Regions from separate parts of the Streptomyces thermospinosisporus genome, predicted to be linked through region 3. Evidence: riboswitches for the same ligand, from Rfam matches in the RefSeq annotation. Region 3 holds a riboswitch; each other region holds the start of a gene.
The links. Region 3 has a riboswitch for cobalamin ahead of ABD207_RS05060 (ribonucleoside-diphosphate reductase subunit alpha). Riboswitches for the same ligand answer to the same signal wherever they lie in the genome.
Positions count from the first base shown of each region.

Region 1: linked by a shared signal. The riboswitch ahead of ABD207_RS30025 (SCO2321 family membrane protein) and the one ahead of ABD207_RS05060 (ribonucleoside-diphosphate reductase subunit alpha) in region 3 are both predicted to bind cobalamin.
Region 2: linked by a shared signal. The riboswitch ahead of ABD207_RS14410 (cobalamin biosynthesis protein) and the one ahead of ABD207_RS05060 (ribonucleoside-diphosphate reductase subunit alpha) in region 3 are both predicted to bind cobalamin.

Region 1 covers NZ_BAAAIZ010000121.1:3,205-13,358, forward strand. Annotated here, with positions in the region: gene ABD207_RS30015 (aldehyde dehydrogenase) at 1-873, opposite strand, end outside; gene ABD207_RS30020 (Strvi_7410 family MBL fold metallo-hydrolase) at 1,077-2,159, shown strand; cobalamin riboswitch at 2,516-2,654, shown strand; gene ABD207_RS30025 (SCO2321 family membrane protein) at 2,775-4,001, shown strand; gene ABD207_RS30030 (SCO2322 family protein) at 3,998-4,690, shown strand; gene ABD207_RS30035 (energy-coupling factor transporter transmembrane component T) at 4,848-5,972, shown strand; gene ABD207_RS30040 (ABC transporter ATP-binding protein) at 5,969-7,669, shown strand; gene ABD207_RS30045 (ECF transporter S component) at 7,666-8,502, shown strand; gene ABD207_RS30050 (aggregation-promoting factor C-terminal-like domain-containing protein) at 8,764-9,174, shown strand; gene ABD207_RS30055 (cytochrome P450) at 9,342-10,154, opposite strand, start outside.
Region 2 covers NZ_BAAAIZ010000038.1:89,508-99,661, reverse strand. Annotated here, with positions in the region: gene ABD207_RS14440 (hypothetical protein) at 1-639, opposite strand, end outside; gene ABD207_RS14435 (alpha/beta hydrolase) at 947-2,074, opposite strand; gene ABD207_RS14430 (class II aldolase/adducin family protein) at 2,407-3,156, opposite strand; gene ABD207_RS14425 (lysozyme) at 3,352-4,104, shown strand; gene ABD207_RS14420 (inorganic phosphate transporter) at 4,282-5,589, shown strand; gene ABD207_RS14415 (hypothetical protein) at 5,635-5,856, shown strand; cobalamin riboswitch at 5,984-6,123, shown strand; gene ABD207_RS14410 (cobalamin biosynthesis protein) at 6,257-7,198, shown strand; gene ABD207_RS14405 (cobyric acid synthase) at 7,195-8,727, shown strand; gene cobN (cobaltochelatase subunit CobN) at 8,724-10,154, shown strand, end outside.
Region 3 covers NZ_BAAAIZ010000010.1:27,479-37,632, forward strand. Annotated here, with positions in the region: gene ABD207_RS05060 (ribonucleoside-diphosphate reductase subunit alpha) at 1-2,313, opposite strand, end outside; cobalamin riboswitch at 2,436-2,573, opposite strand; gene ABD207_RS05065 (GNAT family N-acetyltransferase) at 2,626-3,129, opposite strand; gene mctP (monocarboxylate uptake permease MctP) at 3,258-4,886, opposite strand; gene ABD207_RS05075 (DUF3311 domain-containing protein) at 4,883-5,149, opposite strand; gene ABD207_RS05080 (GntR family transcriptional regulator) at 5,377-6,141, opposite strand; gene nagB (glucosamine-6-phosphate deaminase) at 6,311-7,096, opposite strand; gene ABD207_RS05090 (sensor histidine kinase) at 7,820-9,286, shown strand; gene ABD207_RS05095 (WhiB family transcriptional regulator) at 9,436-9,693, opposite strand; gene ABD207_RS05100 (diacylglycerol/lipid kinase family protein) at 10,012-10,154, opposite strand, start outside.

The sequences.
Region 1 (10,154 bases), on a different contig from region 3:
GGTCTGGGCCACGCAGGCCTGCCCGTTGTTCATCCAGGCCGCCGGCACCAGGCCCTCGACGACCGGCTCCACCTCCGCGTCCGGCAGCACCACGGCGGCCGACTTGCCGCCCAGTTCCAGCGTCACCCGGGTCAGGTTGCGCGCGGCCACCTCCATCACCCGCCGGCCCGCCGCGACCGACCCGGTGAACGACACCTTGTCCACCCCGGGGTGCCCGACCAGGTACTCGCTCACCTCCCGGTCGGCCGGCAGAATCGACAGCACCCCCTCGGGCAGCCCGGCCTCACGGGCGATCTCGCCCAGCACATAGGCGTCCAGGGGCGCCTCGGGCGAGGGCTTGAGCACCACCGTGCAGCCGGTGAGCAGCGCGGGCGCGAGCTTGGCGGCGGCCACGAACTGCGGGACGTTCCAGGGGATCACGGCGGCGACCACACCGACCGGCTCGCGGCGCACCAGGATCGGGCCCAGCACACCGTCCCGCTTCTCCTCGTACGCATATTCCCGCGCGACCCCGATGGCGGTGTCCCACACCATCACCGCGCCCAGCGCCTGCGCCAGCACGCTCCAGGAGTAGGGGGAGCCGTTCTGGGAGGAGACGACGCGGGCGATCTCCTCATGGCGGGCTGCGATGCCGTCCTTGATCCGGGTGACGACCTCGATGCGCTCCGCGAGACTCGTACGTGGCCAGGGGCCCTCGTCGAACGCCCGCCGGGCCGCCACCACGGCGCGGTCGACGTCTGCGGCCGAGGCGTGCGGCACGCGCCCGATGACCTCCTCGGTGTGCGGGGAGATCACCTCGATGACCTCGCGGCCCTGGGGGTCGGTCAACTCCCCGCCGATGAACAGCTGTCCGTGTTCCACGAGCCCGGTCATGGCCGGCCGCCTCCCCGAAGCCGCTGCTTCTGACGCTCCATCAGATACTGGCACTGATACCAGTTCCGGTCAGCACAGTCCACGGGCCTTGCAGCGGGCGGCCGGAACGGAAAGGCCGAAGGAAAGTCGTCCGGGGCTACTGTCGAAACGCGTTCTAGTTATAGTGACCTGGCCGGAGTCCGGTCCGGCGATCGGGGGAGCCCATGGCCCATACGCAACCGCAGCCGCAGCCGCAACCGCAGAGGCAGCCGCAGACGCAGACAGGGGTCTACGACCATGGCGGGGGCGTCCGTTCGCTGCGGGTCCCCATCCCGGACAACCCCCTCGGCCACACCCTGGTCCACGTCCTCGACACCGACGCGGGCCCGGTGCTGATCGACACCGGCTGGGACGACCCCGAGGCGTGGACCACCCTCACCGAGGGCCTGACCGCCTGCGGCACCTCCGTCTCCGAGATCCACGGCGTGGTCGTCACCCACCACCACCCCGACCACCACGGCCTGTCCGGCCGGGTACGCGAGGCCTCCGGCGCCTGGATCGCCATGCACCCGGCGGACATCGACGTCGTCCGCCGCACCCGCGAGGCCCCGCCCGAGCGCTGGCTGACCTACATGGCCGACCGGCTCGCCGCCGCCGGCGCCCCCGAGAGCCATCTGGCGCCGCTGCGCGCGGCCCTGGGCCGCCGCGCCCTCCCCGCCCTCTCCCCCGCGCTCCCCGACCGCGAGATCGTCCCCGGCGAACTGCTCGACCTGCCGGGCCGCCGGCTGCGCGCCGTGTGGACGCCGGGCCACACCCCCGGTCACGTCTGCCTGCACCTGGAGGAGGAGCATCCGGCCCGGCTCCCGGGCAACGGCCGTCTCTTCTCCGGCGACCATCTGCTGCCCGGCATCACCCCGCACATCGGCCTCTACGAGGACCCCGACGACACCACCCCGACCGATCCCCTCGGCGACTACCTCGACTCCCTGGAACGCGTCGCCCGTCTCACCCCCGCCGAGATCCTCCCCGCCCACCAGCACCCCTTCACCGACGCCCCCGCCCGCGTCGCCGCCCTGCGCGCCCACCACGCCTCCCGCCTCACCGGCCTGCTGGCCCTGCTCGCCACCCCGCTCACCCCCTGGCAGCTGGCGGAGCGCATGACCTGGAACCGCCCCTGGGACGACATCCCGCACACCTCCCGCACCATCGCCGTCGCGGAGGCCGAGTCCCATCTGCGCCACCTGGTGAAGCTCGGCCGGGCGGAGGCGGTCCCGGGCAGCGGCCCGGTGACCTACGCGGCGGTATGACCTGGAATGCCGGGAGTTGGCGACATTGGCCCGAGTGTGTGTGGGACGAGCCGCGTGACCCGGACCGCGCGAGACGAGCCGCGTGACCCGGACCGCGCGAGACGAGCCGCGTGCCCCGGACCGCGCGAGACGAGCCGCGTGCCCCGGACCGCGCGAGACGAGCCGCGTGACCCGGACCGCGCGAGACGAGCCGCGTGCCCCGGACCGCGCGAGACGAGCCGCGTGACCCGGACCGCGCGAGACGAGCCGCGTGACCCGGACCGCGCGAGACGAGCCGCGTGACCCGGACCGCGCGAGACGAGCCGCGTGACCCGGACCGCACGGGATCGTGAGGTGAGGCACCCCACCCTGCCCCCTGACTACGTGCGGGTAAAGTGGCGGCGTCGCTTCACGCCGTACGGGGGGAAGCCGGTGCAATTCCGGCGCTGACCCGCAACCGTGATCCGTCCCCGGAGGACGGTCAGCCGGAATGCCCCGCACGGATCGTGACCGGCTCTCGTGCCCGGCAGTCCGCCGGAGCACGGCACCGTCGAGGTATACGGGGCCGAGCCGCCGGGGTCTCCCCTGCCGCCCGCCCCCTGCACCGGCATCAAGGGAGAGAGGCACCCGCCGATCATGAACGTCCGCCGCTGCGCCGCGGTCCTGGCCGCCGTCGCCGTGATCGGCGCCGCCACCCCGGCCGCCGCCGACTCGTCCCCGTCCCCCGAGCCGTCCAAGGCCCTCCCCGCCGCCCTGTACGGCGACGGCGACCCGCAGTACGACGGCGTCTGGCGCCAGTCGCTGGCGCTGCTCGCCCAGGACACGGCCGGCGTGAAGCCGCCGAAGGCGGCCGTGGACTGGCTGACCGGCCAGCAGTGCGCCGACGGCTCCTTCGCCCCGTACCGCGCCGACACTTCGCGCGCCTGCGACGCCAAGACCCCCGTCGACACCAACCAGACGGCCGCCGCCGTCCAGGCCCTGGCCGCGCTCGGCGGGCACCACAAGGCGACCGGCAAGGCCGTCGACTGGCTCAAGTCCATACAGAACGAGGACGGCGGCTGGGGCTACACCGCGGGCGGCCCGAGCGACGCCAACTCCACCTCCGTCGTCATCGGTGCGCTCGCCGCCACCGGCGAGAAGCCGGCCCAGGTGACGAAGGACGGCAAGTCCCCCTACGACGCCCTGCTGAAGCTGGCGCTGCCCTGCAAGGGCGACGGGGCGGGCGCGTTCGCCTTCCAGCCGGACAAGAAGGGCAAGCTGATCGCCAACGCCGACGCCACGGCGGCGGGCGTGCTCGGCCTGCTCGGCAAGGGTCTGGTGGTCGAGCCCGCGAAGACGGGCACTCCTGAGCTCGCCTGCGAGAAGGCCGGCGGCCCCGGGCAGGCCGCGGTGAACGGCGGGGCGTACCTGAAGGACGAGCTGGCCGAGGACGGCCATCTGGTCTCCTCGCTGGGCGGCTCCGAGCAGCCCGACCACGGCAACACCGCGGACGCGGTGGTCGCCCTCGCCGCGCTGGGCGCGATGGAGCCGGCGAAGAAGTCCCTGGCCTGGCTGGAGAAGAACGCCGCCGGCTGGGCGGCGCAGAGCGGCCCCGCCGCCTACGCCCAGCTGATCCTCGCCGCCCACGCCACCGGCGCCGACCCGCGCGCCTTCGGCGGGACGGACCTGGTGAAGAAGCTGGCCGCGACCGGCCCCGCCGCCGAGAAGGAGAACGAGAAGGAGAAGCAGAAGGCCGCCGCCTCCGACGCCGAATCCGACTCGGACTCCGGCTTCGGCGTCTGGTGGTACGTCGGCGTGTGCCTGGTCGCCGGTATCGGCATCGGCTTCCTGTTCAGCGGCCGCAGGAAGAGGCAGCAGCCGTGACCCGCAGAACGCTCGTGCTGTTCCTGGCCTTCCTGGCCGCGCTCCTGCCGGTGCCGGCGGGAGCGGGCCAGGCGCAGGCCGCCGGGTACCGCTACTGGTCGTTCTGGGAGCGCGAGGGCGAGCAGTGGACGTACGCCACCCAGGGCCCGTCCACCGCCCGCCCCTACGACGGCGATGTCCAGGGCTTCCGCTTCTCCGTCAGCGAGGACTCCGGTGACGCGGCGAAGCCGCGCGGCACCGCCGACTTCGGCACCATCTGCGCCAAGACCCCGCCGAAGGACGGCACCAAGCGCGTGGCCCTGGTCCTCGACTTCGGCACGCGGGCCGACGCTCCCTCGGGCGAGCGTCCGCCCGCCAACCGCACGGCCTGCGCCCGGGTCCCCGAGGACGCGACGACCTCCGACGCGCTGGCGGCCGTCGCCGAACCCCTGCGCTACGACGCCAAGGCGTTGCTGTGCGCGATCGCCGGCTATCCGGCGAAGGGCTGCGGGGAGCAGGTGTCCGGCAAGGCTCCGGACGACGCCTCGGCGGACGAGGAGCAGGCCCGGGAGCAGTCCGCGGAGAAGGAGAAGTCCGCCAAGTCCGCCTCTGACGGCGGGCCTTCGCTGGGGCTGATCGGCGGTGCCGCGGTCGTGGTGCTGCTGGCCGGTGCCGCCCTCTGGCAGGCCCGACGCAGGCATGGCCGATAGCACGCCCCGCAGCGGGCCCTCGCCCCTCGCCGGACGCCGCGAGGGCCTCCGGGGCACCTCCGCGAGCGGTGAGCCGGCCAAGTCCCCCCGTGAGAGCGCGGGGACCGGTCCGGCGCGGGCGGAGGCCGGGACCGGTCCGGCGCAGCCCGACGCGGAGATGAGCCCGTCACGGACCGGCACGCCCACCGCCCGCCGCGGCCGGCCGGACGCGCTGCACCCCGGCGCCTGGTGGCTGTGGTCGCTGGCCCTCGGCACCGCGGCCACCCGCACCACCAACCCGCTCCTGCTGGGCCTCCTCATCGCCGTCTCCGCGTACGTCGTGGCCACCCGCCGCCCCGACGCGCCCTGGGCCCGCTCCTACGGGGTGTTCGTCAAGCTGGCGCTCGCCGTCCTCCTCGTCCGCCTCGTGTTCGCGACCGTCCTCGGCTCGCCGATCCCCGGCACGCATGTGATCCTCGCCCTGCCCGAAGTCCCGCTGCCCGACTGGGCGCAGGGCATCCGCCTCGGCGGCAAGGTCACCGCCGAGGCGCTCACCTTCGCGCTCTACGACGGCCTCCGGCTCGCCGCCCTGCTGGTCTGCGTGGGCGCCGCGAACTCCCTGGCCAACCCCTCCCGGCTGCTGAAGTCCCTGCCCGGCGCGCTCTACGAGACGGGCGTGGCCGTGGTCGTGGCGCTCACCTTCGCGCCGCATCTCATCGCCGACGTCCAGCGGCTGCGCGCCGCCCGGCGCCTGCGGGGGCGTCCGGACAAGGGACTCCGGGGCCTGGCGCAGGTGGCCCTGCCCGTGCTGGAGGGCGCGCTGGAACGCTCCGTGGCGCTCGCCGCCGCCATGGACGCCCGAGGCTACGGCCGCACCGCGCAGGTCCCGCCCGCCGTCCGCCGGACCACCGCCGCGCTCACCCTCGGCGGTCTGCTCGGCGTCTGCGCGGGGACGTACGGTCTGCTCTCCGCGGCGGGCGCCGGCTACGGCGTGCCCCTGCTGCTCGGCGGGCTCGCCGCCGCGCTGGCGGGGCTGTGGCTGGGCGGCCGGCGCTCGCTGCGCACCCGGTACCGCCCGGACCGGTGGGACGCGCGGGCCTGGCTGGTCGCCGCCTCCGGCGCCGCCGTCGCGGCCGTGACGGCGCTGGCCGCCGTCCGCGATCCGGCGGCGCTGCACCCGGGTGTGGTCCCGCTGGTCGCCCCGGCGCTTCCCCTGTGGCCGGCGGCGGCCGTGCTGATCGGCCTGCTGCCCGCCTTCATCGCCCCCGCACCTCACCAGGACAGCCGCGAGGAGCCGTCGTGATCCGCTTCGAGAACGTGTCGGTGACCTACGACGGGGCGGACGAACCCACCGTCCGGGGCGTCGACTTCGAGGTCCCCGAGGGGGAACTCGTGCTGCTGGCCGGGCCGTCCGGCGTCGGCAAGTCGACCGTGCTGGGCGCGGTCGGCGGCCTGGTCCCGCACTTCACCGGCGGCACCCTGCACGGCAGGGTCACCGTCGCCGGCCGTGACACCCGCACCCACAAGCCGCGCGAACTCGCCGACGTGGTCGGCACGGTGGGCCAGGACCCGCTCTCCCACTTCGTCACGGACACCGTGGAGGACGAACTCGCCTACGGCATGGAGTCGCTGGGCCTGCCGCCCGAGGTGATGCGGCGCCGGGTCGAGGAGACCCTGGACGTGCTGGGCCTGGCCGGGCTGCGCGACCGTCCCCTCGCCACGCTCTCCGGCGGCCAGCAGCAGCGCGTCGCCATCGGCTCGGTCCTCACCCCGCACCCCCGGGTGCTGGTGCTCGACGAGCCGACCTCCGCCCTCGACCCGGCCGCGGCCGAGGAGGTCCTCGCCGTCCTGCAGCGGCTGGTCCACGACCTCGGTACGACGGTCCTCATGGCCGAGCACCGCCTTGAGCGGGTGATCCAGTACGCCGACCAGGTCGTCCTGCTGCCCGCTCCGGGCGAGCCGCCGCTGCTGGGCACGCCGCAGGAGGTGATGGCGGTCTCCCCCGTCTGCCCTCCGGTGGTGGAGCTCGGCCGCCTTGCCGGCTGGTCTCCGCTGCCGCTGACGGTCCGCGACGCCCGCCGCCGCGCGGCCCCGCTCCGCGAACGCCTCGCCGGCCGGCAGCAGCAACAACCGCCGCGCGAGGCCGCCCCGCAGACGCCGACATCCTCCGCCCGCCGGGGCCTGTTCCGTCGCAGCACCCCCGAGTCACACACCGACGCCCGTACATCCGGGCCACCCGTCGCCGAGGTGCGCGCGCTCGCCGTCCGCCGGGGTCGCGTGCAGGCCCTGCGCCACATCGACCTCACCGTCGCACCCGGAGAGACCGTCGCCCTGATGGGGCGCAACGGCGCCGGGAAGTCGACCCTGCTGGGCGCGCTGGTGGGGCTGGTCGCCCCGTCCGCCGGCTCGGTCCGCAGCGCGGGCGCCGTCCCGCACCGGACGCGCCCGCGCGATCTGGTGCGCCGCGTCGGCCTGGTCCCGCAGGAGCCGTGCGATCTGCTGTACTCCGACACGGTGGCCGCCGAGTGCGCCGCCGCCGACCGGGACGCGGACGCGGAGCCCGGCACCTGCCGGGCGCTGCTGTCCGAGCTGCTGCCGGGGATCGACGACGCCACCCACCCCCGGGACCTCTCCGAGGGCCAGCGCCTGACCCTCGCCCTCGCGGTGGTCCTCACCGCACGCCCCCCGCTGCTCCTGCTGGACGAGCCGACCCGCGGCCTCGACTACGCGGCCAAGGCCCGCCTGGTCACGCTCCTGCAAGGCCTGGCCACGGAGGGTCACGCCATCGTGCTGGCCACCCATGATGTGGAGCTGGCCGCGGAACTCGCCGACCGGGTCGTGCTGATCGCCGAGGGCGAGGTGATCGCGGACGGTCCGGCGGCGGAGGTGGTCACCGCCTCACCGTCGTTCGCGCCGCAGGTCGCCAAGATCCTCGCCCCGCAGCGCTGGCTCACGGTGGGCCAGGTACGGGAGGCGCTGGCACAGGAGGTCCGTCGATGACTGTCCGGCAGGCCCGGGCCGTCCGTCTCGGCCCGCGCTCGCTCGCCGCCCTCGCCCTGGTGAGCGCGGTGGGCGTGGTCGCCTTCGGCTGGCCGTTCCTCGCACCGCCCGCCTCCGCGCTGACCGCGCACGCGCAGGACGCGCCCTGGCTCTTCGCGGGCCTGCTGGTGCTGCTGGTCGCGGTGGTGGCGGCCACGATCTCCGAGTCGGGCCTCGGCCCGAAGGCGGTGGCGATGCTCGGCGTGCTGGCCGCGACGGGGGCCGCGCTGCGGCCGATCGGCGCGGGCACGGCCGGTCTGGAGCCGATGTTCTTCCTCATGGTGCTCAGCGGCCGGGTCCTCGGGCCTGGCTTCGGCTTCGTCCTCGGCGCGATCACCCTGTTCGCCTCCGCGCTGCTCACGGGCGGGGTGGGGCCCTGGCTGCCGTTCCAGATGCTGGCGATGGGCTGGTTCACCATGGGCGCCGGCCTGCTGCCGGGCCCGGACCGCCTGCGCGGGCGCCCCGAGGTGTGGCTGCTCGCCGGGTACGGCTTCCTGGCGGCCTTCGCCTACGGCACGGTGATGAACATGGCGGGCTGGCCCTTCATGTCGGCGCTGGCCTCGGGCATCGCCTTCGACCCGGACGCCTCGCTGACCGGCAATCTGGCCCGCTTCACCGCCTACTGCCTGGCGACCTCCCTCGGCTGGGACCTCGGCCGGGCCGTGATCACGGTCGTGCTGACCCTGACGCTCGGCAAGCCCGTACTGAAGGCACTACGCAGAGCCACCCGGCGGGCCGCGTTCGAGGCCCCCGTCACATTCCAGGACCCCGCCCAGGTGAAGCACCCCACATGACGTGGGTCACCTACGAAGCAGGGCCGTAGCCGCGATCCCCGCCCGGGAGCGGCCCACCGCCCCCATCCCGGCCCACATGCGACGCACGCTAGTAAAAGGGACCTTTGCGGACACATCCGCCGGTCTGCTTCTGTGGACGACGTCGCCAGGCGCCGATGTGCCCACCAGGGCCACGGCGCCGCCCCATGCCCCGCCGCAGCGGCAACTCCCGTACGGCAACGGCAGAAAGCGACTGTCATGCTCCCGACCGAAAGGCCGCCTGTGTCCGCCGCTTCCTTCCTCCGTACGATCTCCGCCCCCAAGAAGGCTCTGGCCGGTACCGCCCTGGCCGCCGTCACCTGCGGCACCCTGATCGCCGCCGCTCCCGCCCAGGCCGCCGACTCCGGCTCGGCCCAGGCGATCGCCAAGAAGATGATCGGCAACTCGGCGCAGTTCCAGTGCTTCTCGAAGATCGTCGAGCACGAGAGCGGCTGGAACCCGACCGCCACCAACGCCTCCAGCGGTGCGTACGGGCTGGTTCAGGCGCTTCCGGCCTCGAAGATGGCCTCGGCCGGCTCGGACTGGAAGACCAACCCCGCCACGCAGATCAAGTGGGGCCTGAACTACATGAACGAGCGCTACGGCAGCCCGTGCGAGGCGTGGGAGTTCTGGCAGGCCAACAACTGGTACTGAGCCACTCCCAGCACCCCCTGATACCGAAGGCGGCGCCCCCCAGATCCCCGGGGGCGCCGCCTTCGCCATGCCGGTTCGGCGGCCGCCGATGACGGCATCCGGTGCGCCTTGACCACGGGCCCGGCGAGGGCGAGCGGCGGTCCGCCGACGCCAGGTCCACAGGCTGCTCAGGGCGCGCTCACCCGCAGCTCCTTCACGCCGTTGAGCCACGCGGAGCGGAGGCGGCGGGGCTCGCTCACGAGTCTCAGGTCCGGCATCGCGTCGGCGAGGGTGTTGAAGATGAGGTCGATCTCGAGGGCCGCGAGGGACTTGCCGAGGCAGTAGTGGGGGCCGCCGCCGCCGAAGCCGAGGTGGGGGTTGGGGTCGCGGGTGATGTCGAAGGTGTCCGGGTCGGTGAAGACCTCCGGGTCGTGGTTGGCGGAGGAGTAGAAGAGGCCGATCCGGTCGCCCTTGCGGATGGTCTTGCCGCCGAGCTCGGTGTCCTGGGTCGCGGTGCGCTGGAAGGCGGCCACCGGTGTCGCCCAGCGCACGATCTCCTCGGCCGCCGTCGCCGGCCGCTCCCGCTTGTACAGCTCCCACTGCCCGGGGTGGGTGAGCAGCGCGTGCATGCCGTGCGTGATGGCGTTGCGCGTGGTCTCGTTGCCCGCGACCGCCAGCAGCAGCACGAAGAAGCCGAACTCGTCGCTGCTGAGGTTCCCCTCGTCCTCGGCCGCCACCAGCCGGGTGACGATGTCCCGCGCCGGGCACCGTTTCCGCTCGGCGGCCATGTTCATCGCGTAGGCGATGATCTCCGCGGCCGACTCCGCGCCGACCTCCGCGGTGATGGCGTACTCCGGATCGTCGTAGGCGACCATCTTGTTGGACCAGCCGAAGATCTTGCCCCGGTCCTCCTGCGGCACGCCGATCAGCTCGGCGATCGCCTGCAGGGGCAGCTCGCAGGCGACCTCGGTGACGAAGTCGAACGGCCCCGGGTGCGCCCC
Region 2 (10,154 bases), on a different contig from region 3:
CTTGACCCACACCGCCCAGCTGCCGAGCGGGGTGAGCGTGGCCTGCCCGTCCCCGTAGGTGAGCGCTCCCACGGAGGCGAGAGCGCGCAGTGCCCAGTCGAGCAGCGGCTCGAGCGGTGCGTCGGTGCGCTCCGGTACGACGGGCGCGGGCCGGGGCGCGTAGTCGATCTCGCAGCGCTCGGTGCGCAGTTCGGTGACGCGCTGGCGCAGCAGGTCCAGCAGCTGGGACACCGGGACGGGCCCGGCGGAGAGCTGGAGGAAGGACAGCACCTGCGGCATGGCCGAGACGACCTCGGCGACGGCCCCGGGCTCCTGGCCCCCCGGTTCGGGGTGCGCCAGCGACCACGCGTCGAAGAGGGCGACCCAGCCGCGCAGCACCGCGCTGTCGTCGCGGTCCCAGGCACGCAGCCGCCAGCCGGGGCGGGCGCTGTCGCCGTGCACCTCGATCAGACCGGCGAGGCGGGCGGTGTCCCAGTCGGCGCGCACCTGAGCCGGGGTCAGTCCGAGGTCCTCGGCGGCGCGCCCGGCGGTGGCGTCGGAGAGGGTGGCCTTGCCGTCGCCTGCGGTGCGGCCGGGGCCGAGGGCAGCGTCGGCCCAGCGGGCCACCCGGACGGCACCGGCCAGTTGGGAACGGGCCATTCCGGCCAGTGCCGCCGGTGCCGGCGTGCCCTCGGGAGGGCGCGGTGCGGGGCGGCGCGGGCGCCGGTGGTTCATCGCTCTGGGTGCGGCGGCCAGGGGTCGCGGGCGGACGAGTCGAAGCCTGGAGTCGCGCGGGATACGGGACGTCACGGGTGCAGTCTTCCGGTTGACGGTCCGAAAACCCAAACGGAATGTCACGGGCGGCTACGGAGAGGGCCAACGCACGGCCCGACAACGGCGGTGAGGGGCGTGATCAGGCCATGGGGCGAGCGCGGACCGGAATCACGGCAGAGAGTCCGGCAAAGGGTCACATCAAGGGGGTGAGGAAGCGGCGGAGGGCCTCCTCGTAGGAGTCGGGGTGGGCGTTCCACATGGCGCCGTGCGGGGCGTCCGTGACGGGGTGCAGGGTGACGGTGTTGGGGTGGGCGTCGGCGAGGCGGCGGGAGAAGTGCCAGGGAGCCACGGTGTCGCCGGGCCCGTGGAAGATGTGGGTCGGGATGGCGATGCGGTCCAGGTGGAGGGTGCCGGGGTCGCGGTCGCCGTAGAGGCCGGTGCGGCCCTTGGCGGCACGGACCGCGAGCGGCAGCAGCGGGCCCGGGGTGCGGCGGGCGGCGGCCAGGGCGCGCAGGGTCGCCTCCCAGCTGAGCACCGGCGAGTCCAGCACGAGCCCGGCGATCCGCTCCCGCAGCGGCGAGCGGGCGGCGGCGCGCAGCGCCATGGTCGCGCCGGTGGACCAGCCGAGCAGCACCACCTGCCGGGCGCCCGAGTCCACGGCGTGCCGGATCGCGGCGTCCAGGTCGCGCCACTCGGTCTCGCCGAAGTGGTGCAGGCCGTCCGGTGAGCGCGGCGCGCCCTGGTCGCCCCGGTAGGCGAGGGCGAGCACCGGGAAGCGGTGGCTGTGCAGGAACTCCATGAGATTCAGGGCGTGTTCCCGGGTGGCGGCGAGTCCGTGCACCGCGATCACCCAGGTGCCCCGGGCGCCCGGCACGAACCAGGCGGGCAGCGGGCCGAGTTCACCGGGGATGCTCAGGTCGGTGTGCTCCAGCCCAAGGGCGGTGCCGGGGTCCCCGACGTACAGGTTGGGCACCAGCCAGGCGCGGTCGCCGGGCTCCAGCGTGCCGTGGGTGACGCGTTCCAGGCGGCGGACGACGGTGTCGGCGGACTGCGAGGCGCCCTCCAGGACGGGCCCGACCACCGCGTGGACTCCGTCGCCGGCGAGCCCGTAGCGGCCGGGGCGCAGCGCGGCGAGGTGCCGGGTGAGACTGACCTGCCCGGCGGCCGTGCCGTGCACGGTGAGCCGGGGTTCGGTGGGCAGCGGCCTGCCCGGGGGCGCTTTGAGGGCGCTGTCGCTGGCGAGCCGGCCGGCGGCCACGGCGGCGGCACCGGCCCCTATCACGGCGGAGACGGCAGCAGCCGTCGCTCTGACAGGACGCACCCCACCAGTCTCCCGGCCCTCCCGGCACCGGGCCAGTGGGCAACGCAGGAGGAGTGACGCGCAGAGGCCTCGCGGCAACTACGCCCAGTCGCGCCTACGGCCCGCCTGGCTGCGGGCAGCGCAGCCGCGTCACCGCGGGCAATCGTGCCGCCTGGGGCGATGGGGGTCCCCCCGCTCGAGCGAAGTCGAGAGTGGGGGAGGGTGGGCGATGGGGGTGCCCCCGCTCGAGCGCAGCCGAGAGTGGGGGAGGCACCCCCTGCAGCGGGGCCAGCGCCCACCCACCCCCGCCCAGCACCCACCCCGGGCGCCCATCCCAGGCACACCACTGCAGCTCAGGACCCGCCCCCGTCACCCCCATCCTGCCCATACCCCCGCAACCGCTCCGCCACCTCATCAAGCTGAGCCGGCGAGAGCAGACTCGGCGTACGCCCCGGCACGGCAGACGCGGTCAGCCAAACCCGGCACATCCACTCCAGCTGCGCAGTCCGGTCATAGGCCTGGGTCAGCGTCGAGCCATACGTCACAGTCCCGTGGTTCTGCAAAAGGCAACCCGTGCGCCCGCTCAGCGCATCGAGCATGTTCTCGGCCAACTCCTCCGTCCCGTAAGTCGCATAGCGGGCAACCCGGACGGGCCCGCCGAGGGCCGCGGCCATGTAGTGGATCAGCGGGAGCTCGTGGACGAGCGTGGAGACGGCCGTCGCGTGCACGGCGTGGGTGTGGACGACGGCGCGGGCGTCGGTCGCGCGGTACACGGCCAGATGCAAGGGCAGCTCGCTGGTGGGCACGAGCGTGCCGAGGACCTGGCGGCCGGCGAGGTCGACGCCGGTCACATCGTCCGGCGTGAGCCGGCCGTAGGGCACTCCGGACGGCGTGACCAGGACCGTTTCCCCGACGCGCACCGAGACATTGCCGGAGGTGCCGACGACCAGACCCTCGGCGGCGGTCCGGCGCGCGGTGTCCACCAGGTCGACCCAGGCGCGCGCCTCATCCTCGCTCACACGCCGCCTTCGCGATTCCCCCACACCCCCCGCACCGTTTCCGACGCCACTGGCGTCACGCCGGTCGTCCCGCTGCTCAGCCATGCCGTGATCCTGCCAGGAGCCCTCCGGGGCCCTTGTGAGCCAGGGCACTTTAGGACGGAATGCGACCTTCCGTAAGGGTGCATATCCCCCATATCGACCAGCGGGATCACCTTGGCCGGAGATCGTCCCGCATTCAACGATCTTCCAGTAGCGTCGAGGCGTTCACGTGCACATCGCCATATCCGGGGGGAAGCAATGGCCCGTGATCGCATGCCGGCGTCCCGTCGCCGCCGCAGGCTCCTCACCGCCTCCGTGGCCGCTCTGGCGCTCGGCGGGACCGTCCTCGCCGAGGCGCCGGCCGTCTCGGCGAGCCGCCCGAAGGGGCACGACGTCTCGTCGCACCAGAAGAGCGTGAACTGGCAGAAGGCGAGGTCCAAGGGCGCCCGGTTCGTCTACGTCAAGGCGACCGAGTCCACCACCTACCGCAATCCGCACTTCCGGCAGCAGTACGACGGCTCCCGCAGGGCCGGGCTGATCCGCGGCGCCTATCACTTCGCACTGCCGGACCGGTCCTCGGGCCGGGCCCAGGCGGCCTGGTTCGTACGCAACGGGGGCGCCTGGAGAGCCGACGGGCGCACGCTGCCGCCCGCTCTCGACATCGAGTACAACCCGTACGACCGCAAGGAGAAGTGCTACGGGCTGAGCAAGGCCCGGATGACCGCCTGGATCCGCTCGTTCAGCAACGAGGTCCACCGGCGCACCGGCCGCCGACCTGTGATCTACACCACCACCCACTGGCGGCGGACCTGCACCGGCAACAGCCCCGCCTTCGGCCGGGACCACCCGCTGTGGATCGCCCGTTACAGCAGGTCGGGACCGGGTGCGCTGCCGGCGGGCTGGTCGTCGTGGACGTTCTGGCAGTACGACAACAGCGGCACTCTTCCGGGTGACCAGAATTACTTCAACGGGTCGCTCGGCCGGCTGAAGGCACTGGCGCGGGGGCGCTGAGCAGCCGTCTCGCCGTGCCGTCGCGGGGCCGGGCGTACCGTACGGGTCCGGCCCCGCCGTCCGGCGGAACAACAGCCGCCTCTTCCGGTCACCGCCGTGCCCCTCCCAGTTCATCTTCCGTTCACCCTGGTTACCTACGTTCGACCAGCCAATGACCTCGAACGATTGCCTGGGTAAATGGAAAGCTTCTCGCTGATCCTCGCGATTGTGGTGGTGACCGCACTCGCGTTCGATTTCACGAACGGTTTCCACGACACCGCGAACGCGATGGCAACGACCATTTCGACCGGTGCGATGAGGCCCAAGGCGGCAGTGGCCATGTCCGCCGTCCTCAACCTTGTCGGTGCATTTCTCTCGGTGGAGGTCGCCAACACGATCTCCAAGGGTCTCGTCGACGAGACCGGCATCCGTCCCGAGGTCATCTTCGCCGCCCTGGTCGGCGCGATCCTCTGGAACCTCCTCACCTGGCTGGTCGGTCTGCCGTCCAGCTCCTCGCACGCCCTGATGGGCGGTCTGATCGGCGCCACCGTCGCCACCGCCGGAATCGGCGCGGTGCACGGCGGCGTGCTGGTCACCAAGGTGCTGATCCCGGCGCTCGCCGCCCCGCTGGTGGCCGGCATCGCCGCGATGCTCGCCGCCCGGCTGACCTACCGCCTCGGCCGGAAGGCCGACGGCAAGGCCGCCGAGAAGGGCTACCGGGCCGGGCAGATCGCCTCCGCCGGCCTGGTCTCCCTGGCCCACGGCACCAACGACGCCCAGAAGACGATGGGCATCATCACCCTCGCTCTGATCGCCGGCGGCGCCCTCGCTCCCGACTCCGACCCGCCGCTGTGGGTCATCCTCTCCGCGGGCGTGGCCATCGCGCTGGGCACCTACCTCGGCGGCTGGCGCATCATCCGCACCATGGGCAAGGGCCTGACCGACCTTCAGCCGCAGCAGGGCTTCGCCGCCCAGACCAGCGCCGCCACGGTCATCCTGGCCTCCTCCCACCTCGGCTTCTCCCTGTCCACCACGCACTCCGTCTCCGGCTCGGTCATGGGCGCGGGCCTCGGCCGCAAGGGCGGCGTGGTCCGCTGGTCGACCGCCACCCGGATGTTCGTCGCCTGGGGCCTGACGCTGCCGGCCGCCGCGCTCGTCGCCGCGCTCGCCGAGTGGGTGTGCGGCTTCGGCGACTGGGGCACCGCCCTGGTGGCCGTCTTCCTGGTCGCCTCCAGCGCGGCCATCTGGAAGATCTCCCGGCGCGAGGTGGTCGACCACACCAACGTCAACGACCCCGAGACCCCGGCCGAGGAGCCGGCCGGCGTGGTGAACCAGGCCATCGCCGCCGTCACCCCGCCGCCCACCGGCGCCCTCGAGGAGGAGCTGACGGCCACCGTCCCGGCCCCCACCGCTCCTGCCCCCACCGCTCCGGCGCCCACCGCTCCGGCGCCCGCGGCTCCGGCGCCCGCCGACCCGGCCAACCCGCCGGCGAAGACCACCGTCTGACCGCCCCGTCCCTCACCCGGGCTCACGAAGGAAAGCAGCAGAACAATGAAGATCGACTGGGCGGCCCTCGGTTCCGTCTTCGGCGTCAGCCTCGTGGTCACGGTGGCGCTGGTGGCGCTGTTCACGCTCGGCATCACCGGCCTGTCCCGCCGTGAACGGGCCGCCGAGCAGGGCCGGTCCGCGGCCCTGGCGCTCACCGGTGCCTACGCCTGCTTCGCCGCCTGCGCGGCGGCGGTGGGCTACGGGATCTACCTGATCATGGCCTGATCCCCGCGAGCGTTTCCGGAGGGTGGTGCGAGGCGATGCCTCGCACCACCCTTTCGCGCTCCCCCACCCGAATCCCTCTGTGGGCCTCAGCACACTTCAGCCTCGCAGGTCAACGGCAAGTTGACGGCCCTTCCGGGGGCGTGGTGGACTGCCGGAGCCAAGTGCGGCGGCAGGAGAGGAAGCCGGTGGAAGTCCGGCGCGGTCCCGCCACTGTCACCGGGGTGAACAACCCCGGGAGCCAGGAACTCTCACCGCCGGTCTCGTCGAACCAGGGCGCGGACACCCTGAGTGAGGACATATATCGCCATGCGCGGCTGCCTGTTGAGGTCGATCAGCGACGCACGGCCCCGTACCGGGGCACCCCGGAGCATTCCCACCGGATCCGTCACCGGCTGAACCCATGGGTGCCGATCGCGTGTTCGCGTACGGCGCCGCCGCCGGCCTCCTCGGCGACCTGCTGCTCGGCGATCCCCGCCGCGGGCATCCGGTCGCCGCTTTCGGGCGGGCCGCGGCTGCCGTGGAACGTGTGCTGTGGCGGGACCATCGCGGCTGGGGCGCCGTGCACACCGCCGTCTGCGTCGGCGGGACGGTCGCCCTCGGCGGCCTGGCCGCCCGCTGCGTCCGCCGCTCCCCCGCCGCCTCCCTCGCCCTGACCGGCGTCGCCACCTGGGCCGTGGTGGGCGGCACCTCGCTCGCCCGGGAGGCCCGCACCATCGCCCGTGCCCTTCAGGCCGGTGACCTGGAGGCGGCCCGGGCACGGCTGCCGCATCTGTGCGGGCGGGACGCGCAGGCGCTGGACGCCGACGGCATCGCCCGCGCCGTGGTGGAGTCCGTCGCCGAGAACACCTCCGACGCGGTGGTCGGCGCCCTGGTGTGGGGCGCCGTCGGCGGGGTGCCGGGGCTGCTCGGCTTCCGCGCCGTCAACACGCTGGACGCCATGGTCGGCCACAAGTCGCCGCGCTACCGCCGCTACGGCTGGGCGTCGGCCCGGCTCGACGACCTGGCGGGCTGGCCGGGCGCGCGGCTGACCGCCGTCCTGGCCGCGCTCGCCGGGCCCGACCCGAAGGGCGCGGTGCGGGCCTGGCGGGCGGACGCCGCCGAGCACCCGAGCCCCAACGCGGGCCCCGTGGAGGCCTCGTTCGCCGGCGCGCTGGGTGTGCGGCTCGGCGGAACCCTCTCCTACGGCGGGCGCATCGAGCACCGGCCGGTGCTCAACGGGCAGGGGCGCGCGGTGACCGTGCCCGACATCGAACGGGCGGTACGGCTCTCCCGAAGGGTCGGCTGGCTCGCGCTGGGCGTAGGCGCCCTGGCGCGCAGGCTCATGAAGGGGCGGGGCGCATGAACGGTGGGCTGCTGGTCGCCGGGACCACCTCGGACGCCGGCAAGAGCGTGGTGACCGCCGGCATCTGCCGCTGGCTGGTCCGTCAGGGCGTCAAGGTGGCGCCGTTCAAGGCGCAGAACATGTCGCTGAACTCGTTCGTGACCCGGGAGGGCGCCGAGATCGGCCGGGCGCAGGCCATGCAGGCGCAGGCCTGCCGGCTGGAGCCCACGGCGCTGATGAACCCGGTGCTGCTCAAGCCCGGCGGGGAGCAGAGCAGCCAGGTGGTGCTGCTCGGCAAGCCGGTCGGCGAGCTGAGCGCACGCGGCTACCACGGCGGACGCCAACAGCGGCTGCTGGGCACCGTGCTGGACTGCCTTGCGCAGTTGCGGGGCACGTATGACGCGGTGATCTGTGAGGGGGCGGGCAGCCCGGCGGAGATCAATCTGCGCCGGACCGACATCGTGAACATGGGGATCGCGCGGGGCGCGCAGCTCCCCGTGCTGGTCGTCGGCGACATCGACCGCGGCGGTGTCTTCGCCTCCTTCTTCGGCACCGTCGCCCTGCTCTCCCGCGAGGACCAGAAGCTGGTCGCCGGCTTCCTGGTGAACAAGTTCCGCGGCGACGTGTCGCTGCTTCAGCCGGGCCTCGACATGCTGCACGGCCTCACCGGGCGGCGCACCTACGGGGTGCTGCCGTTCCGGCACGGGCTCGGCATCGACGAGGAGGACGGGCTGCGGGTCTCGCTGCGCGGCGCGGTGCGCGAGTCGCAGGTGGCCGCGCCGGTCGGCGAGGACGTGCTGCGGGTCGCGGTGTGCGCGGTGCCGCTGATGTCCAACTTCACCGACGTGGACGCGCTCGCCGCCGAACCGGGCGTCGTGGTGCGGTTCGTGGACCGTCCCGAGGAGCTGGCGGACGCCGACCTGGTGGTGGTCCCCGGAACCCGCGGCACGGTGCGGGCGCTTGAGTGGCTGCGCGAACGGGGCCTGGCGGAGGCGCTGGTGCGCCGGGCGGCCGAGGGACGTCCCGTGCTCGGCATCTGCGGCGGCTTCCAGATCCTCGGCGAGCACATCGAGGACGAGGTGGAGAGCCGCCGGGGCCGGGTGACCGGGCTCGGGATCCTGCCGGTACGGGTGCGGTTCGCCCGCGAGAAGACCCTTACCCGGCCCGCCGGCCAGGCCCTCGGAGAACGCGTCGAGGGCTACGAGATCCACCACGGCATCGCCGAAGTCCTCGGTGGTGAGACGTTCATCTCCGATGACCATGGACACAGCCTGGACGGCTGCCGGGTCGGGCACACCTGGGGCACCCACTGGCACGGCTCGCTGGAGTCGGACGGCTTCCGGCGTGCGTTCCTGCGCGAGGTGGCCGCCGCCGCGGGCCGCCGCTTCACACCGGCCCCCGACACCTCCTTCGCCGAGCTGCGCGAACAGCAGCTGGACCGGCTCGGCGACCTGATCGAACAGCACGCGGACACGGACGCGCTGTGGCGGCTCATCGAGTCCGGCGCGCCGCAAGGACTGCCCTTCATCCCACCGGGAGCGCCCGCATGAGCACTGTGTTGTTGTTGTCGACCGCCGACACCGATCTGCTGGCGGCGCGGGCCAGCGACGCCGAGTACCGGATCGGCAACCCGACCCGCGTGGACGTCACCGACGAGCTGCCCGCGCTGCTGGACGGCGCGGACATCGCCGTGGTGCGGCTGCTCGGCGGCAAGCGGGCCTGGGAGGACGGGCTGGCCGCGGTGAAGGCCTCGGGCGTCCCGGCCGTGCTGCTCGGCGGAGAGGCCGTGCCCGACGCCGAGCTGATGGCCGAGTCGACGGTGCCCGCCGGTGTGGTGGCCGAGGCGCTGCGCTACCTGGTCGAGGGCGGGCCGGACAACCTCACCCAGCTGGCCCGCTTTCTGTCCGACACCGTGCTGCTCACCGGCGAGGGCTTCGACGAGCCACGGAAGATGCCCGCCTTCGGCGTGCACGGCGAACGCCCCCTGCTCGACGGCCGCCCGACCGTCGGCGTGCTCTTCTACCGGGCGCACGAGCTGAGCGGCAACACCGCTTTCGTCGACACCCTGTGCGACGCGATCGAGGCCCGCGGCGCCAACGCCCTTCCCGTGTACTGCGGTTCACTGCGCGGCGCGGACCCGGAGCTGTACACGCTGCTGTCGAAGGCCGACGCGCTGGTCGCCACCGTGCTCGCCGCCGGCGGCACCCACGCCTCGCAGGCGTCCGCCGGCGGCGACGAAGAGACCTGGGACATCGGCGCCCTCGCCGACCTCAACATCCCCGTGCTGCAAGGACTGTGCCTGACCTCCCCGCGCGCCGCCTGGGAGGAGTCGGACGCCGCGCTGTCCCCCATGGACGCGGCGATGCAGGTCGCCATCCCGGAGTTCGACGGACGGCTGATCACCGTGCCGTTCTCCTTCAAGGAGCAGGGCCCGGACGACGTACCGGTGTACGTCGCCGACCCGGAGCGGGCCGCGCGGGTCGCCGGGATCGCCGTGCGCCATGCGGCGCTGCGGCACAAGCCGAACGCCGAGAAGAAGCTGGCACTGGTCTTCACCGCCTACCCGACCAAGCACTCCCGGGTCGGCAACGCGGTCGGCCTGGACACCCCCGCCTCGGCCGTACGCGTCCTGGACGCGCTCCGCGACGCCGGCTACTCGCTCACCGACTACCCGTCCGGCGGCGACGAGCTGATCCACCGGCTGATCGAGGCCGGCGGGCACGACGTGGAGTGGCTGACCGAGGAGCAGCTGGCCGCCGCTCCTGCACGAGTGCCGCTGGCCGACTACCGGGCCTGGTTCGACAAGCTCGACCCCGAGCTGCGGGAGGCGATGACCGAGGCATGGGGCGAACCGCCGGGCTCGCTCTATGTCGACGGTGACGACATCGTGCTGGCGGCCCTGCAGTTCGGGAACGTGGTCGTGATGATCCAGCCGCCGCGCGGCTTCGGGGAGAACCCCATCGCGATCTACCACGAC
Region 3 (10,154 bases):
GGCGGTGGTCTGCGCGGGGACGGTGGGCTGCTGCGCGCGGGCCGCGCGGGCGATCCGGGTCGCCGGGCGCGAACGCAGGTAGTACGTCGTCTTCAGGCCCGATTTCCAGGCGTACGCGTACATCGAGGAGAGCTTGCCGATGGTCGGCGTCTCCATGAACAGGTTCAGGGACTGGGACTGGTCCAGGAACGGGGTGCGGGCGGCGGCCATGTCGATCAGACCGCGCTGCGGGATCTCCCAGGCCGTGCGGTACAGCCGCCGCACGTCCTCGGGGATCCATGCGAAGCCCTGCACCGAGCCGTTCGCCTCGCGCAGCGCCTCCCGGGTGCGCGCGTCCCACACCCCGAGCCGCTTGAGGTCATCGACCAGGTACGAGTTGACCTGGAGGAACTCACCGGAGAGCGTCTCGCGCTTGAACAGGTTGGACACCTGCGGCTCGATGCACTCGTAGACGCCCGCGATGGAGGCGATGGTGGCGGTCGGCGCGATCGCAAGCAGCAGCGAGTTGCGCAGGCCGGTGGAGGCGATCCGCTCCCGCAGCGCCGCCCAGCGCTCCGGCCAGGCGAACTCGACGTCGTAGTGGTCGGGATGCAGCACACCCCGGGCCGTGCGGGTCTTCTCCCAGGCCGGCAGCGGCCCGTTGCGCTCGGCCAGATCGGCGGAGGCCTCGTAGGCGGCGAGCATGATCCGCTCGGCGATTTTCGTGGACAGCGCCTTCGCCTCCGGGGAGTCGAAGGGCAGCCGCAGCTTGAAGAAGACGTCCTGCAGCCCCATCGCACCGAGGCCCACCGGCCGCCACTTGGCGTTGGAGCGGCCCGCCTGCTCGGTCGGGTAGAAGTTGATGTCGACGACCCGGTCGAGGAAGGTCACGGCCGTGCGCACGGTCTCGTCCAGCCGCTGCCAGTCGATGTCCCTCGTCGCCGGGTCGGCGAACGCGCCGAGGTTGACCGACCCGAGGTTGCACACCGCCGTCTCGCCGTCGCTGGTGACCTCCAGGATCTCCGTGCAGAGGTTGGAGGAGTGGATCACCTGGCCGGGCTCGGCGGTCTGGTTGGCGGTGCGGTTGGCGGCGTCCTTGAAGGTCATCCAGCCGTTGCCGGTCTGCGCCAGGGTGCGCATCATCCGCCCGTACAGCTCACGCGCGGGCAGGGTCTTCCTCGCCAGGCCCGCCGCCTCCGCCTTGCGGTACGCCGCGTCGAACTCCTCGCCCCACAGGTCGACCAGCTCGGGCACGTCCGAGGGCGAGAACAGCGACCACTGCTCGTCGGCGCTGACCCGCCGCATGAACTCGTCCGGCACCCAGTGCGCCAGGTTCAGATTGTGCGTGCGCCGGGCGTCCTCACCGGTGTTGTCGCGCAGCTCCAGGAACTCCTCGATGTCCGAGTGCCAGGTCTCCAGGTACACCGCCGCCGCGCCCTTGCGCCGGCCGCCCTGGTTCACCGCGGCCACCGAGGCGTCCAGCGTCTTCAGGAACGGCACGATGCCGTTGGAGTGCCCGTTGGTGCCCCGGATCAGCGAACCCCGGGAGCGGATGCGGGAGTACGACAGCCCGATGCCGCCGGCGTGCTTCGACAGGCGGGCCACCTGGTGGTAGCGGTCGTAGATGGAGTCCAGCTCGTCCTTGGGGGAGTCCAGCAGGTAGCAGGAGGACATCTGCGGGTGACGGGTGCCGGAGTTGAACAGCGTGGGGGAGGAGGGCAGATAGTCCAGCCGGCTCATCAGCCGGTACAGCGCCGCGACCTCCTCCAGCGCGCGGACGGTGTCGTCCTCGGCGAGACCGGCGGCCACCCGCAGCAGGAAGTGCTGGGGCGTCTCGATCACTTTGCGGGTGATCGGGTGCCGCAGCAGATAGCGGCTGTGCAGGGTGCGCAGGCCGAAGTAGCCGAAGCGGTCGTCGGCGCCGGTGTCGATCAGCGCGTCCAGGCGCTCGGCGTGCAGCCGGACGAACGCGGCGGTCCGGTCCGCGATGAGGCCCTCGCGGTGACCGGTCGCGACGGAGGTGGTGAACGAGGTGACGCCCTGGGAGGCGGCCTCGGCGCGGATGCCGATGGTCAGCAGCCGGGCGGCGAGCCGGGAGTAGGCGGGGTCCTCGGAGATCAGCCCGGCCGCCGCCTCGGTGGCCAGCTCCCGCAGCTCCGCCTCGTCGGCGCGGGCGGAGCGGCCGCGCAGCGCGGCGGCGGCCACCCGGCCGGGGTCGGCGTCGGGCAGGTCGGCGGTCAGCTCGGTCAGGGTCCGCAGCAGCGCGGCACCGGGGCCGTCGCCCGCCTCGGTCACGTCGATCGCTGAAGCCGGATCGGCTGGCGCGATGGTCACGTGGGGTCTCCCTCGCTCGGCACAGGGGCCTCGTCGAGGGAAGGAGGCAGCTCACGAGCGCACGCGGCGCCGCGTCCACCGGCCCATTCCGCGAGGCCCGGACGTCAGGGCACCCGACCGGACGGCCGGGCGCACTGCCGGCAGGTCCTCGGACTTGGCCCGTGGCACGCACACGAGATGCGGGCACGCACGAGTACACCGTTGCGGGACAGTTCCGGATTCGCACCGGATTCCCCTGCGGCGACAGCGAGCATGAGCATACATCTTGTGCCGGGTGGTGAGAGCACCCCCATATGTTGTGCCGCGATGCTGTCAGAGCGTCAGTTCATAGGTGAGCAGCGTGAGGTCGTCCAGGTGCGGGACCGGGTTCCAGTCCCGCTCGGGGGTGCGGACGAACCCGAGCCGTTCGTAGATGCGGTGCGCCGCATGCATCGACGCCTGCGTGGACAGCACCATCCGCTCGCACCCGAGCGCCCGCGCCCGCTCCACACAGGCGCGCACCAGGGCCTCCCCGGCGCCCCGCCCCCGGCCGGCCCGGTCCACCGCGAGCATCCGTATCTCGGCCTCGCCCGGCCCGGCGATGTCCGCCATCGGCCCTCCGTCCGGCACGAAGGTCACCCCGCCCAGCAGCCGCCCCCGCTCCTCGGCGACCAGCACCTCGGCGGCCGCCGCCCGCTTGGCCACGTCCCGCAGCTCGCCCAGGTAGGAGTCGCTCTCCCCGAAGTCCAGCAGCCCGTCGTCGAGATAGGCCCGGGCGGTGATCTCCCCCAGCTCCTCGTACTCCTCGGTCTGCACCGGCCTGATGACGATGTCCATGGGCCGAGTCTGCCGCACGGGTACGACAACGGGCCGCCGGATCTCTCCGGCGGCCCGTGCCCGGCCCACGACGGCGCGGGAACCGCGCTCAGCGCATCAGAGCGTCAGTGCGTCAGTGCGTCAGCGCGTCAGTGCTCGGCGGCCGCGGTGGCCGGCGGCAGCTCCACCTGGACACCGGGGTCGCCCGCGTCCGCCGTGTAGTCCGACGGCTGGGTCTCGTCGTTGCCCTCGGGCGCCTTGACCGCCTTGAACACGAAGGTCAGCACCACCGTCACCAGCACGTTGATCACAAAGGCGGTGAGACCGATGTACCCGATCTCGCCGATGCCCGGGATCTCGTCCGCGCTGCCGCCGAAGTGCTTCTGCGTCGGCGAGGACACCCCGTACGCGGCGGCCGTGCCGTAGATCATGCCGACCGCCCAGCCGGCCAGCAGCGCCCACCGGTGGAACCAGCGGGTGAACAGGCCGCCCACCAGCGCCGGGAAGGTCTGCAGGATCCAGATGCCGCCCAGCAGCTGGAAGTTGATCGCCACCGTCTTGTCCATGGTCAGGACGAAGACCAGCGCACCCACCTTCACCAGCAGCGAGACCAGCTTGGACACCCGCGTCTCGTCCTTGGGCGTGGCGTCGGGCTTGATGAAGTCCTTGTAGATGTTGCGGGTGAACAGGTTCGCCGCCGCGATCGACATGATCGCCGCCGGCACCAGCGCGCCGATGCCGATGGCCGCGAAGGCCACGCCCGCGAACCAGTCCGGGAACATGTTCTCGAACAGCTGCGGGATCGCCAGCTGGCCGTTCTGCACCTTCACCCCGGCCGCGATCGCCATGAAGCCGAGCAGCGCCAGCAGGCCCAGCATCAGGGAGTACAGCGGCAGGATCGTGGTGTTGCGGCGGATCACCTCACGGCTGCGCGAGGACAGCGTCGCCGTGATCGAGTGCGGGTACATGAACAGCGCCAGCGCCGAGCCGAACGCCAGTGTCGCGTACGTCCACTGGCCCGCGTCGCCCGGCACCAGCGCACCGCGCGGCTGGCCGGTGGCCGGGTTGGTCTCGCCGAAGGCCTTGGTCGCGCTGGCGAAGATGTCGTCGAACCCGCCCAGCTTGATCGGGATGTAGATGATCGCCACCGCGATCACCACGTAGATCAGCGTGTCCTTGACGAACGCGATCAGCGCGGGCGCCCGCAGACCGGACGAGTAGGTGTACGCGGCCAGCACACCGAAGGCGATCAGCAGCGGCAGGTCCTTGATGAACCAGTTGGTGCTCTCGCCGCCGCCGACGCCCATCACGTCGAGCACGGCCTGGATGCCGACCAGCTGCAGCGCGATGTACGGCATCGTCGCCAGGATGCCGGTGACCGCCACCGCAAGCGACAGCCCCTTCGAGCCGAAGCGGCCGCGCACGAAGTCGGAGGTGGTCACATAGCCGTGCTTGTGCGACACCGACCACAGGCGGGGCAGGAAGGTGAAGATCAGCGGATACACCAGGATCGTGTACGGCACCGCGAAGAAGCCCGCCGCGCCTGCCGCGTAGATCGCCGCCGGGACGGCCACGAAGGTGTACGCGGTGTACAGGTCACCGCCCAGCAGGAACCAGGTCACCCAGGTACCGAACGACCGTCCGCCCAGGCCCCATTCGTCCAGGGTGTGCTCGTTCGCCGCCCTGCGCCAGCGCGCGGCCAGGAAGCCCATGACCGTGACCAGCACGAAGAAGAAGATGAAGACGGCGAGCGCTACGACGTTGACGTCCTCGTTCACTGCTCCGCACCGCCCTTCGAGGCCTTGCGGGCACGCTGGTCACGCTGCCAGAGCTTGTAGGCGACCATCGTCAGCGTGGTCGAGATCAGCACCCACAGCATCTGGTACCAGTAGAAGAACGGGATGCCGATCAGCACCGGGTCGGTCTTGGCGTACGAGCCGACCCACAGCATGGCGACGAACGGTGCGACGAGGCAGAGACCGATGACGACGCGCACGGGCGTCACCACCGGTTCCCTGCCGGTAACTGGGGCTTGCGACATCTGCGGCTCCTGTCCCCTCACGGTTCACCGGCTGGCAATGCGCAGGAAATCTAGGTCAGGCGCACCAGGTCAGGAACCCCGCGTCCGCTCAGCGGTATGCGAGCGCCGCTCAACCGCAAAACAACAGCAACGAAATCTCTGTCAACCGTCCGATTTGCCGGGAATGGGTGGCCCGCCGAGGACCGCGGACGGCCCCGCCGAGAGCGCGCGGGACCGCAGCGGACCGCTCACTCCTGAGGGCGCTTGAGCCGGGCGACGAACTTGTACCGGTCGCCCCGGTACACCGAGCGCACCCACTCCACCGGCTTGCCGTCACGGTCCAGCGAGTGCCTCGAGAGCATCAGCATCGGCAGGCCCACATCGGTGCCCAGCAGGCCGGCCTCGCGCGGGGTGGCCAGCGAGGTCTCGATGGTCTCCTCGGCCTCCGCCAGATGCACGTCGTAGACCTCGGCGAGGGCCGTGTAGAGCGAGGAGTACTTCGCCAGGCTGCGGCGCAGCGCCGGGAAGCGCTTGGCGCTCAGATGGGTGATCTCGATGGCCATGGGCTCGCCGTTGGCCATCCGGAGCCGCTCGATGCGCAGCACCCGGCCGCCGGGCGCGATGTCCAGCAGCTCGGCCAGCCGGTCGTCGGCCGTGATGTACCCCAGATCGAGCAGCTGCGAGGTCGGCTCGAGTCCCTGGGCGCGCATGTCCTCCGTGTAGGAGGTCAGCTGCAGCGCCTGCGACACCTTGGGCTTGGCGACGAACGTGCCCTTGCCCTGGATGCGCTCCAGGCGCCCCTCGACCACCAGCTCCTGCAGCGCCTGGCGCACGGTGGTGCGCGAGGTGTCGAACTCCGCGGCCAGCGTCCGCTCCGGCGGCACCGGAGTGCCGGGCGGCGCGGTCTCGGTCATGTCCAGCAGGTGCTTTTTCAGCCGGTAGTACTTGGGCACGCGCGCCGTACGGACCGTGGTCCCGTTCTCGTTCTCCGCACTGCTGACGTCGGTGCTCATGCTCTGCCTTCCCGGCTCCGAGTCCCGAAGCGACCGACATCCCCATCGGCCACGGACCACATCGTGGCACGGCTCGCGGCGGGGCGGTGCCCCGCACGCTCCGTGATCTCCTCTGTATACCGCCGGGACGGGGGCTGGTCTAGTCCATGACGGGGTCGTGAGACGGTGATCAGAGCCCCTGCCACCGCGGCTTGTTCGCGTAGGTGTGACGGAAGTAGTCGGCCAGCTTCAGCTTGGAGGCGGCGGCCTCGTCGGCCACCACGGTGGCGTGCGGGTGCAGCTGCAGCGCCGAGGCCGGGCACACCGCGGCGACCGGGCCCTCCACCGTGGCCGCGATCGCGTCCGCCTTGCCCTCGCCGGTGGCGAGCAGCACCAGGTGGCGGGCCTCCAGGATGGTGCCGATGCCCTGGGTGATGACGTGGTGCGGCACCTGCTCGATGTCGCCGTCGAAGAAGCGCGCGTTGTCGATCCGGGTCTGCTCGGTCAGCGTCTTGATCCGGGTGCGCGAGGCGAGCGAGGAGCACGGCTCGTTGAAGCCGATGTGCCCGTCCGTGCCGATCCCGAGCAGCTGCAGGTCCACGCCGCCGGCCTCGGCCAGCGCCCTGTCGTACGCCTCGCAGGCGCCCTGCACGTCCTCGGCGGTCCCGTCGGGGCCCATGAACGACTCCATCGGGATGCCGAGCGGCTCCAGCACCTCGCGCCGCAGCACCGAGCGGTACGACTCGGGGTGGTCGGCGGGCAGCCCCACGTACTCGTCGAGCTGCGCCACCCGGGCCCGGGAGGCGTCGACCGCGCCGGCGTGCACCTTCGCGGCCAGCGCCTCGTAGACGGGCAGCGGCGTCGAGCCGGTGGCCACACCGAGCAGGGCGTCGGGCTTGCGCCGCAGGAGCTGAGCGATGGCCTCGGCGATGAGTTCGCCGCCGGCCGGGGCGTCCGGAACGATGACAACTTCCACGCTGGGCCTGCCGATCTGGAAGGAGGGCTCGGGCCGGGTGCGACGCCGGTGCGGGCATCCGTCCCGGATGTGGTTTAGACCAATCTAACAGAGGAGCGGGTCCCGTCCCATGGCCCTTCTCCGCCTCTTTCGTCTCCTCGCTCCAGTCACTCCGGCCTTCCAGCGGCGCGCGGACGGCTCGCGCTCGCCGGGGTCCTCACTCCCCGTGCCCCCGCGGACGCCGGCGCCATCACATTCGGAAAACTGCGCGGCCGAGCGGCTCCGCAGGGGAACTCCTTCGAGCTAGGCTGCGTTCTGAACGTGACGCCGGCCCGGCGACCGGGCAGAAGGCGGCGAACGGGACGGAAGCGCTCGTCGCGAGCATGGACATGGCTAGTGGTCTAGTCCACAATGCCAGACAGGAACACACAGACCTGCCTTCCCCCGCACAGGAAGGCGGACCGAGGGTCCGGGGCTCTCTGCCCTGACTGCACCGGATCCTCACGCTCGGCCGACCGGGACCGCACACCCCACGGCCGATCATGCTCCGGGCTGCGGTGCCGGGAGGGTTGAGGGTCCCTCTCAGGCGCCGCGGCCCGCGGGTGTCTCAGGGCCCGCACGGCCCGTGATCCAGCGCGCACACCGCCCGTGATCCAGCGCGCACACCGCCCCTGTCCCGGGGCGCACACCGCGGGTGTTTCAGCGCTGCACAATCGCGCGGGTACGCTCGCTGACGTGCCCTCCATGAACGAACTCGTACGCCAGCACACCGCCCTCGACGACACCGATCTCGAGTGGCTCCACCTGCTGGTCTCGGAGTGGCAGCTGCTCTCCGACCTCTCCTTCGCCGACCTGGTGCTGTGGGTGCCCACCCGTGACGGCACCCGCTATGTCTCCGTCGCCCAGATGCGGCCCAACACCGGCCCCACCTCCTACCAGGACGACATGGTGGGCCACCTCGTCCCGCGCGGCCGCCGGCCCATGCTGGACGCGGCGCTCGACGAGGGCCGGATCGTGCGCGAGGGGGACCCCGAGTGGCGCGAGGAGGTGCCGGTCCGCGTCGAGTCGATCCCGGTGCGGCGCGAGGGGCGGGTCCTCGGCGTGATCGCCCGCAACACCAATCTGCTCACCGTGCGCACCCCCAGCCGGCTGGAGCTCACCTACCTCCAGAGCGCCTCCGACCTCGCCCAGATGATCGCGGCCGGGGCCTTCCCGTTCGCGAACCAGCAGCTGGACATGGACGCCTCGCCCCGCGTGGGCGACGGGCTGATCCGGCTCGACGCCGACGGCATCGTCCAGTACGCCTCCCCGAACGCCCTGTCCGCCTACCACCGCCTGGGGCTCGCCGCCGACCTGGTCGGTCATCACCTCGGCCGCACCACCGCCGAACTGGCCCCGTCCCGCGGCCCGGTGGACGAGGCGCTGGCCAAGGTCGCCAGCGGCTGGGCGCCCCGTGAGTTCGAGATCGAGGCGCACGACGGGGTCATCCAGTTCCGCGCCATCCCGCTCAAACCGAAGGGGACACGCATCGGTTCGCTGGTGCTGCTCCGGGACGTCACCGAACTCCGCCGCCGTGAACGGGAGTTGATCACCAAGGACGCCACCATCCGGGAGATCCACCACCGGGTGAAGAACAACCTCCAGACGGTGGCCGCACTGCTGCGCCTGCAGGCCCGCCGGATCGGTTCCGACCGCGGCCGGGAGGCGCTGGAGGAGGCGGTGCGCCGGGTCGGCTCGATCGCGATCGTGCACGAGACGCTCTCTCAGAACCTGGACGAGCGCGTCGAGTTCGACGACATCGCCGACCGGGTGCTCGCGATGGTCGCCGAGATCTCGCCGGGCAAGGTGACCGGCCGGCGTTCGGGCCGCTTCGGCATCCTGGACGCGGAGGTGGCCACCCCGCTGTCGATGGTGCTCACCGAGATCCTGCAGAACGCCCTGGAGCACGGGTTCCGCGAGGGCGACACCGGCACGGTCGAGGTCTCCGCGGTCCGCGGCGGCACCAGCAGGGACGCCCGGCTGCTGGTCACCGTCCAGGACGACGGGGTCGGTCTGCCCGAGGACTTCGACCCGAAGACCGCCGGCAATCTGGGGCTGCAGATCGTCCGGACCCTGGTGGAGGGTGAGCTGGGCGGCACCTTCGACATGGTCCCGGCGCCGGAGCGGGGGACCAGGGTGATCCTGGACATCCCGGTGCAGGTCGACAAGTAGGCGACCGGAGGCAGACGGCAAAGAGCCCCGGACCGGTGAACGGTCCGGGGCTGATGCGCATTCGGGAACTGCGCGCTGCGGCTCGGGGGCGGGAGATGCGTACGCGGTGCACGCGCCGCCAAGCTCAGGCTGTCAGCAGGGTGGGTGTGTCAGGCGGAGGCCTGACGGGCCCGGTTGCGGGCGGCGCGGCGCTTCATCGCACGACGCTCGTCCTCGCTGAGACCACCCCAGACGCCGGAGTCCTGGCCGGACTCGAGCGCCCACTGCAGGCACTGCTCGATCACCGGGCAGCGGCGGCAGACGGCCTTGGCTTCCTCGATCTGCAGCAGCGCAGGACCGGTGTTGCCGATGGGGAAGAAGAGCTCGGGGTCTTCCTCGCGGCAAACGGCGTTGTGACGCCAGTCCATGGCTGCTACCTCTCCTTGGTATTACTGCGGGTTGCTTGTGAATGTGAACGCTTTCACGAATCCCTCAACAAGGGAAGGGCCGACCGCCAGGTTCCCTGGCGTGGTCCTTGGGTTCGTAGAGGGGTTCCGGTGATCTGTGGAGGCCGGTGTTGCGGGCCGTCCCGATCGCCATGTAGAGACTCGCAAACCTCGACCCCGGATACAACCCCTTCCGGGAAGTTTTTTTGGATTCTTCGGTGTCGACTAGGTCACAGCCGTACTTCCATGGGGTGGACCCTGGCCTAAACGTTCGAGTGAAAGGACTTTGGCCCGTTCTGCTCACACAATCACACGCAGTGCACGGCGTACACCTGTGAACGTCACGCTGGTACGCAGCCCCAGGTGGTCACCGTCCATCTGAAGGGGCAGTGGCACCTTCGAATGCAAGGTGAACTGGGTGAGATCGTGCCGGGAGACAGCGT